DNA from 2 places in the Iodobacter arcticus genome. Region 1 is predicted to be linked to the other one. Evidence: predicted binding sites of a transcription regulator. Region 1 holds the regulator's gene; the other holds the start of a gene.
The links. The regulator FNR, encoded in region 1, switches genes on or off when oxygen is low (the NO sensors DNR and NnrR bind a similar motif). The targets are predictions, from matches to a motif close to TTGATNNNNATCAA.
Positions count from the first base shown of each region.

Region 2: a site for FNR is predicted at 1,812-1,825, ahead of ACFQNF_RS03245 (hemerythrin domain-containing protein). Genes of this name have one in related genera too.

Region 1 is NZ_JBHTBQ010000044.1:190,490-194,820, reverse strand. Features, by position in the region: gene ACFQNF_RS18420 (efflux transporter outer membrane subunit) at 1-1,131, shown strand, start outside; gene ACFQNF_RS18415 (hypothetical protein) at 1,200-1,919, opposite strand; gene fnr (fumarate/nitrate reduction transcriptional regulator Fnr) at 1,926-2,675, opposite strand; gene hemN (oxygen-independent coproporphyrinogen III oxidase) at 2,810-4,213, shown strand; gene ACFQNF_RS18400 (sulfite exporter TauE/SafE family protein) at 4,218-4,331, shown strand, end outside.
Region 2 is NZ_JBHTBQ010000006.1:91,593-95,923, reverse strand. Features, by position in the region: gene parE (DNA topoisomerase IV subunit B) at 1-267, shown strand, start outside; gene ACFQNF_RS03250 (M48 family metalloprotease) at 336-1,676, opposite strand; gene ACFQNF_RS03245 (hemerythrin domain-containing protein) at 1,888-2,427, shown strand; gene ACFQNF_RS03240 (NnrS family protein) at 2,424-3,605, shown strand; gene ACFQNF_RS03235 (4'-phosphopantetheinyl transferase family protein) at 3,857-4,331, shown strand, end outside.

The DNA.
Region 1 (4,331 bases):
AAAATCGCCACGGCCAGAATCGAAGAAGCCCGTGCCTTGTATGGTATTCAGAAGGCGGATTTTTTGCCTTCAGTAAATGCCAATGGCTCGGGCAATATCAGCCGCAACAATCCAGACGCTGATATCAGCCGCCGCTATGAGGCTAATCTGGCGCTGCTCTCTTACGAGGTGGATTTCTGGGGCCGTGTGCGTCGTTTAAGTGAAGCGGCCAAGGCCAACTATCTGGCAAGTGAAGAGGCGCAGCAATCGGTACGCAGCACGCTGATTGCCGATGTGGCCAATAGCTATTACAGCGCTCAAGCCCTACAGACACGCAGCAGCTTTGCCGAGCAAACCGCTACGGCGCGGGCCGAAAGTTTGCGGGTGGTGAAGCGCCGTATGGATGTGGGCGTGGCTAATCGCCTTGATCTGTTGCAGGCCGAAGCAGCTCAAGATAGCGCAAGCAGCGATCATGCGGCTTTAGCCCGGCAATCTGTCAATGCGCAAACTGCGCTCGCTGTTTTGGTGGGTGAGGCGGTGAGCCTGCCTGCGGCCAATTTAAATGCGGAAGTCGTTCAGTTGCCCAGCGGATTAAACTCTACCGTTTTGCTCGAGCGCCCAGATGTGCGCGCTGCGGAGCAAAAGCTGGTTGCAGCTAATGCCAATATCGGTGCGGCTCGCGCGGCCTTCTTTCCTAAAGTCACTTTAATGGGCAGCGGCGGTGTGATGAGTAATGAGCTGGAGGATTTATTCTCTGGCGGCAACCGTGCATGGAGTTTTTTACCGCAAATCAGCCTGCCGCTGTTTGATGGTGGACGCTTGCGTGCTGGCGCTGATATTGCGGAAGCCCGGAAAGTGATTGCCGTGGCTGAATACGAAAAAACCATTCAGCTGGCGTTTAAAGACGCCGCCGATGTGTTATCTGATCAGGTATGGTTGAGTAAGCAGCTAACAGCCCAGCAACGCCTTGCTGATCGGCAGGAGCAGCGCCTGAAACTTGCAGAAGCACGCTATGCATCAGGCTTGTCGGGCTATTTGGATGTGCTGGATGCGCAGCGTGAGTTTTACGCGGCCAGCCAGGGCCTGATCGAAACGCGTCGTGCTCGTTTAGCTGCATCGGCACAAGCGTTTAAGGCTTTGGGCGGGAAGTAATACGCGCTAGTTGATTGGTTTTATAAGCGAACAGCCCCAGTTGGGGCTGTTTTTTATTGTTTGATAGATCAACTGTTTGGCTGATGATGAGATGCGGGCGTGTTTGCACGGCGAAAAAACTGCATTAAAAATTGCGCTAGCGCAGCTGCTGGCTCTTGATGCTCTGGCAAACTGAAGGCGCTGAGCTGTGTGTGCAGTGCTTGAAAAGATCTATTTTCTGCCAAAGCTAAATATTGCTGGCAAAGCGGGGCGATGGCTTGCCATTGTGCGGTTTGCAGCTCGGCTAGCTTACTTAAATCAGCTTTGGGTGATGGCTTGCCATTTGGAAAGATGACTTTCCAGCTTTCAATAAGGGGCTGCATCATGATGTGCTGTAGCAGCGCCAAAAAGCTGGCTGCGCCTTTGCCGCCGGCATGCAGCCAGCTGTTGCGACCTGCCGGGGCTAAGGCATCGAGCAGAGGGGCGGCAAGCTGTAGGGCTGTGTCGTCGCCGCTGGCGGCCATCATCCAGCCTAATTGTGCGGCGCACTGAGGCTCGCCAATCAGGGCCAGATCAATATGATGCCAGCCTTGTGCCTGCGCCCATTGAGCGCTTTGCAAATAGCCTGCTAAATCAGCATGGCCTGCAGAAATAAGCAGGCCATTGTGGGGTAAAGAGGGGATTTGCGATTGCATATCAAGCGGCAGCAGCATGAGCTGTGCCATTTGCAAGGGTTTAAGCCGAGATTGCAATGACTCTAGAATGGCCGCTGGGGCAAGAAATAAAACAGGGCCATTGAATAGAGTCATAGTGGCTTATTGTTGGCAGTTGTTAATCAATTGTTTGAGTGCCTCAGGATTGAGAATTTCAATCAAGCGGTTTTGCACTTTAATTAAGCCGTTCTCTTGGAATTTTGATAATGAGCGGCTCACGGTTTCAAGCTTAAGGCCTAAATAGCTGCCGATTTCTTCACGCGTCATGCGTAAATGAAAGCTGCTGGCAGAATATCCCCGAATGGCAAAGCGTTGAGATAAATTTAGCAAGAAAGCCGCAATACGTTCTTCTGCTTTCATATTTCCCAATAAAAGCATCACGCCATGATCGCGCACAATTTCGCGGCTCATCATTTTATAAAGATGATGTTGCAAGATCGGGATGCGGCGGCTGAGTTCTTCCATATCAGTAAAAGGCAGCTCGCAGACTTCGCTGTCTTCTAAGGCAATGGCATCACAGGTATGCAGATCAGAGCTAACCGCATCCATGCCCATGAGCTCACCGGTCATATGAAAGCCGGTGACTTGCTCGCGACCATCTTCAGAAATTACGCTGGCTTTAAAAAAACCTAAGCGAATCGCAAACAGGGAGCGAAATGGCTCTCCTGCACGGTAGAGCGCTTCACCGCGCTTAATCGGCTTGGCTTGGGTAATTAAGTGATCAAGCTCGCGCATTTCATCAGCGGAAAGACCAATCGGCAAGCAAAGCTCACGCAAACTGCAATTAATGCAGCTTTGGCGCAGGTGCTTGAGGCTAAGGTCACGTACTGGAATATGAGATGTCGGTGTCATTGGGCGTTTCAATTCAGTGTTTTAAGATATCCATCACTGCAAGTTATTTCCGGTGCAGATATTGATATCGATCAAGGTTATAAAAAATGAATCTAGGCAAGCTGCACTCATATGATAAATAAGGATAAAACAGCATGCTTCAAAATAATGTTACGGTCTTACAGCCACTTGATTTTGATCGAAACTTGATAAGCCAACACAGCGGGAAAGGGCCAAGGTATACATCCTACCCCACTGCGGATCGATTTGCTGTAATGGATGCAGATCGCTATGAGCAAAGTGTGCGCCAGCAACAGCCCGGTATTGGAATAAAACCGCTGTCATTGTATTTTCACTTGCCCTTTTGCAATACCATTTGTTATTACTGCGCCTGTAATAAAGTCATTACAAAAGATCAGGGTAAAGCGGATCAATACCTCGATTATCTACTTAAAGAAGTAAAAATACAGGCCGCATTATTAACTAAGCGTGGCAAGATTTCTCAGTTGCATTTTGGCGGCGGCACACCCACTTTTCTGAGCGATGCACAATTAACGCGATTAATGGACGGTATTCGTCATTATTTCGATTTAAAGCCTGATGGCGAGTTTTCAATTGAAATCGATCCTCGCAAAGTCAGTGCGGCGACTGTGGCATTGTTAGGGCAAATTGGCTTTAACCGCATGAGCGTGGGCGTGCAGGATTTTGATCCGCAGGTGCAAAAAGCGGTGAACCGGATTCAAACCGAGGAAGAAACCAGAGCGGTGATTGATGCCGCACGTGCCAATGGCTTTAAGTCCGTGAGTATTGATCTGATTTACGGCTTGCCGCATCAAACTCAGGCCCGGATGTACCAGACGATTGAGCGTGTCCTCACTTTGCGCCCAGATCGGCTGGCCCTGTATAGCTATGCCCATTTGCCCGAGCGTTTTATGCCGCAAAGACGCATTGATGCTGGGCAGCTACCCTCAACAGAGGGTAAACTCGACATCTTGCAAAGCAGTGTGAATCAGCTTCTTGCCGCGGGTTATATCTATATCGGCATGGATCATTTTGCTTTACCTGATGATCCGCTGGCAATTGCTCAAAGAAGAGGGCAGTTGCATCGGAATTTCCAGGGTTATTCAACGCATGCCGATTGCGATCTGATGGCTTTTGGTGTGTCAGCAATCGGCAAAGTGGCCAATTGTTTTGCCCAGAATGTAAAAGATTTAGATGCTTATTATCTGGCCTTAGATAAAGATCGTTTGCCGATAGAGCGTGGCTTGATGATCACACACGATGATTTTTTGCGTGGCTCGGTGATTCAATCTTTAATGTGCCAGTTTGAATTGAGTTTTCAGCCTGTAGAATTGGCTTATTTGATTGATTTTAAAAGCTATTTCTCTGAAGAGCTTGCTTTGCTTATGCCGCTTCAAGCTCAGGGTTTGCTTGAGGTGAGAGACGATTCAATCATTGTTAGTCCTAAGGGGCGTTTTTTGATCCGCTCGATTGCCATGGTTTTTGATCGCTATTTGCGTCATGCCCCTCGCGCAGGGAGCTATTCTAAGTTGATATAAACTAATGCTGGAATTAGATTTTCTTGCTTTGTTTTTAGCCGGTTTATTAGGGGGCGGGCATTGTGTTGGAATGTGCGGTGGTGTCGTTGCCGCCTTTAGTTTGCAGCTCCCAAAGGGC
Region 2 (4,331 bases), on a different contig from region 1:
GCCATTTTGGATAAGCTACGTGTAGAAAAAATCCGCGAAAACGCTTGGAGCATCAGCCGTTTCAAGGGTCTGGGGGAAATGAATGCCGAGCAATTATTCGACACCACGATGAATCCAGACACCCGCCGCATGTTGCGCGTTGGCATTAACGACGATGTGGCGCTGAATACTCGTGAGCTGATGCATATGCTGATGGGCAAATCTGAAGCCAGCAGCCGTAAAGCGTGGCTGGAAGCACGAGGCAATGAAGCCGATGCTGATGTTTAAACTATAGCGTTTAAGTCAGCACAAAAAAGGGCCGCAGATTTTATTCTGCGGCCCTTTTTTACATTAAATTACTTTAAAAATTTCAGAAATTTACCCAAAGCAGTAGTAGGTTCAGGCGCTACCGTCCCTGCTTCTGATTCATCAAATGCTAAAGTGCAATCATCAGGCAAGGCAGCCACATCCACTTTGCCTGTAATGCTACAAGTCCAGCTGATCGTGCCATCATCTCCGGCAGACGGGCTCAGGATAATTTCCTTATCCTGATGCGGCGTATTGAGCGCTAGGTTCAGCTCGGCGGATTCCGGGTTGATTTCCACGCTTTTAATCAAGCTCTTTGCTGGAATTTTAAAGCCTAAACCCTCAACCGCCTCCGGCATATACCCGGTTTCTTCGTAGAAATTGCCTACCAACTTGGCCGCAACCATTCCCTCTGTATAAGCTTGGCTTAATTCAATATGTGTTTTTGCATTCAGCGCTTTAGTCTGATGGCTGGAATACGCTGACATTGAAATAGGCACCAAAATCAGCAGCAGATAAATATAAACAACCATCGCGCCGATCAAGCCAAAACCGGTATTTGGAATCGTGGCAGAAATCAGCCAGGCAAATATATTACGGCGAGGAAATACAGCCGCATCGCCATTTTCTACGCGGGCAACGCGTTTGCACAGCCAAGGGTAATCAGCAGTTAATTCATTGACTGCCATCCAGAAACCATCGGTATCTTTAGCTTGAGCGATATAGGCTTGGGTATTCAAACTTTTCCAACGGCTGCTGCCCGCTGCTAATACGGCCAGTGCATGCACCGCACTTTGCTTATTGCTCGTGCAAGCTAAGCCATACTGATCGCAGCTATATTCTCTGGCACGGGAATACGCGGTGCCAAGCAAGGGAATCCAGCTAGCAAAAACCAGCCACCAGTGGTGTACTAAATGCTTTTGCGCAATATGGCCTAGCTCGTGGCCGATATAGAAATTTAAGGCTTCGGTATCTTCTTGCAAAGCATCAACAATATCGCTGAGCAGCACCACGTAATACCGGCGCAAAAACCGAGTAGCAAATGCGTTTAAAGCACCATTGCCTGTCATTAAATAAAATTCTGGCCGCTTATTTAATCCCACAATCTGGCAGCAATTTTCAAAACGGACGTGTAAATCAGGAAACTGCTCAGCAGTAACACGCACGCCATTGCCACGCACATAGGAAATAAAATACGAGAACCCAAATAAGCCGATGAGATAAAGCACCAGCATAATAATCCAGATAATACCAAAGGTGACCAGCGTTAAAGCCAGCCAGCTCAGGCCGGAAATCACCGCCATGATCACAAATAAACGCTGCTCATTAGCGTATGGCTTGATCACTGCCCTTTGGCTATTTGCTGCTGGTGTTGAAGCTTGGTCTTCCATAATGCCCCTGCAATTTTTTACAAAGCGGCGATTATAGCGGCTAATCCAAAAATTACTTAACCGAATCTGACTATTTTCATTCGTAGTAGTTAGTAAAAACACTTACAAATGTAAGACTGCGATCATCGCTTCTTTTTGGCTTTAATCAAACCACGATCCTCATACCTGCGTAGAATCCGACTAAATTAGTCGGGAATTAAGGAGAGGCATCATGTCATTGTTTTCTGCCGAAACGGTCACCTTTGAAACACCTATCGCCATGCTGATAGCCTGTCACGATAGGGTGCGCCAGTATGCTGATTTAACGCTCAAGCTAGCTCAACACCTGATTAAAGAAGGTGTAGATGCCAAGGCACAAGATGCTGCCACTGGCATTTTGCGCTATTTCGACGTAGCAGCCCCGCTGCACCACGACGATGAAGATCTCGATTTATTTCCTCTGCTTAGCCAATACGGCGACGCTGATCTACAAACCATCATTGCATCGACCAGCGCCGAGCACGAAACACTTGGCCTGCTCTGGCAAGATATCCGCAGCTATTTAATTCCACTGGCAGCAGGGCAAAATGGCAGCTTGCCACTCCCTTTGGCAAGCGAATTTGCCAAGCGCTACACCGACCACGCCGATCTGGAAGAAGCACGTATTTACCCTAGCGCCGAACTGCTGCTCGATGCCCCTACGTTGGCGGCAATGGGGCAGAACATGGCTGATCGACGCATTCAAAGCACCGCTCAGGATAAAGCCTTATGAAAACCTTTCTCAGCGCTCCTCACCGTATTGGCTTTTTTTGCGGCACTTTATTACTAATTGCAAGCCTTGCTTGGTGGGCTAGCGAAATGCTGCTTAGGGCTAGCGGCAGCACCATGCCCAGCAGCATTGCGCCGATGTTTTTACATGGCTATCTGATGCTGTATGGATTCTTTCCGCTATTTATGCTGGGCTTTATCTATACGGCGGGGCCTAAATGGCTGGGCGTGGACAGCCCCTCAGCCAAGCTTTATGTACCGATTTTTATCACCTATGCCGTAGGCAGCGCCCTCTTAATTGCCGCGCTATTTTGGCAGCCACTGCTTAGCCTTGGCATTGCTCTACATTGGATCAGCTGGGGAGCGGCCTGCCTTGTCTGGCTCGACCGTGTACGGGCCAGCAGCGCGCCGGATCGTGGCCATGCCATTCATATTGCACTTGCCTTTGCTATGGGGTGGATAGGACAAGGGCTGGCGCTGTATTGGGCCGTGTTTGGCGCAACGACGGGCTGGCTGAGCATGATAGAAATCTGCTTATGGGGATTTTTACTGCCGGTGTATTTGACTGTTAGCCACAGAATGCTGCCGTTTTTCTCTGCCAACGCCATCCCAAACTACAGCGCATGGCGGCCGCTATGGCTGTTAAACGCCATGATTGCCTTGTCTTGGGGGCATGGGGCCTTAAAGCTGGCGCATTTCAACAGCCTGCCTGTGGATGCCGTATTTGCTGGGCTGCTGCTCTACACCAGCTACCGCTGGCGTCTATTTGCCTCACTCCAAAACCGGCTCTTAGCCATGCTGCATCTCGCCTTTGCTTGGGCGGCGGCCGCTATGCTGCTTTACACCGTTCAAGATGCGGCCCTATTAACAGGCTCGGCCATTCTGGGATTTGCACCGCTGCACGCCATAAGCATCGGCTTTTTTGGCACGATGCTGCTGGGCTTTGCCACAAGGGTGAGTCTGGGCCACGCAGGCCTGCCGCTCATCCTCAGCCGCCTTGCTTGGACGCTTTATTGCCTGTTGCATGGGGTCGCCATTGCTCGTGTGCTGGCCGAAGTGCTGCCTTGGCAAAACACCCTGCTCTGCGCCGCAGCCTTGGGCGCATTACTGGCCTTCTTACTATGGGGTAGCCGCTTTATGCCGGTGTATCTAAAGCCGAGGGCGGATGGAAAGGCGGGGTAGTTTTATCTCATCAGATAAATCGTAGGTTGGGTTAGCAGCTTTATCGCGTAACCCAACATTCTTTTGACCATAAACGTTGGGTTACGCGGGGTTATCCGCCAAAAATCGGCGAATAACCCCGCTAACCCAAGCTACGAGAGCATTGCTCCGACAGATTTTCTTTTGTTTAAAAAAGTCGCTATCCGTTTTTTTGAGAAGTTCAAACTCGTACCAAGGTATATCATTCCCCATCCTTTGCCCTTGGTTTGCACATGCTTCACGCCGAAGTTCTTCTTACCCAAATCTCGCTTAATCCTTCGCTAAGCAGCGATTCGCTCTCGGCCAGTAGCGAAGCCAAGCTAGCGACGATGCAATCACCCGCCCGCGTTCAGCAATTTATTCTTGGCCGCATGCTGCTCGCCCAAGCGGCTGCACGGGCCTTAGGGTTTGATTACGCAGTGGCGGATATTGAAGAAGGTGAGTTTTTCCCCTATTTAAGCAAGGCTGCTCATTTGCACGCCAGTATTTCGCATAGTGGAGATAGCTTGGGGGTGACAGTTAATACTGAACGAGTGGGGCTCGATATTGAAAGCTGCCGCCCTAAGGCCAATATCGCCAAGCTGACCGTCTTTGCACTGCATCAGGATGAAGCCCGCTGGGTAAACACCGTAGAGGCAGAATCTCAAGAGCGTTTTTACCTACTTTGGACGCTGCGTGAAGCGGCTTTTAAGGCAGGGATTCGCAATC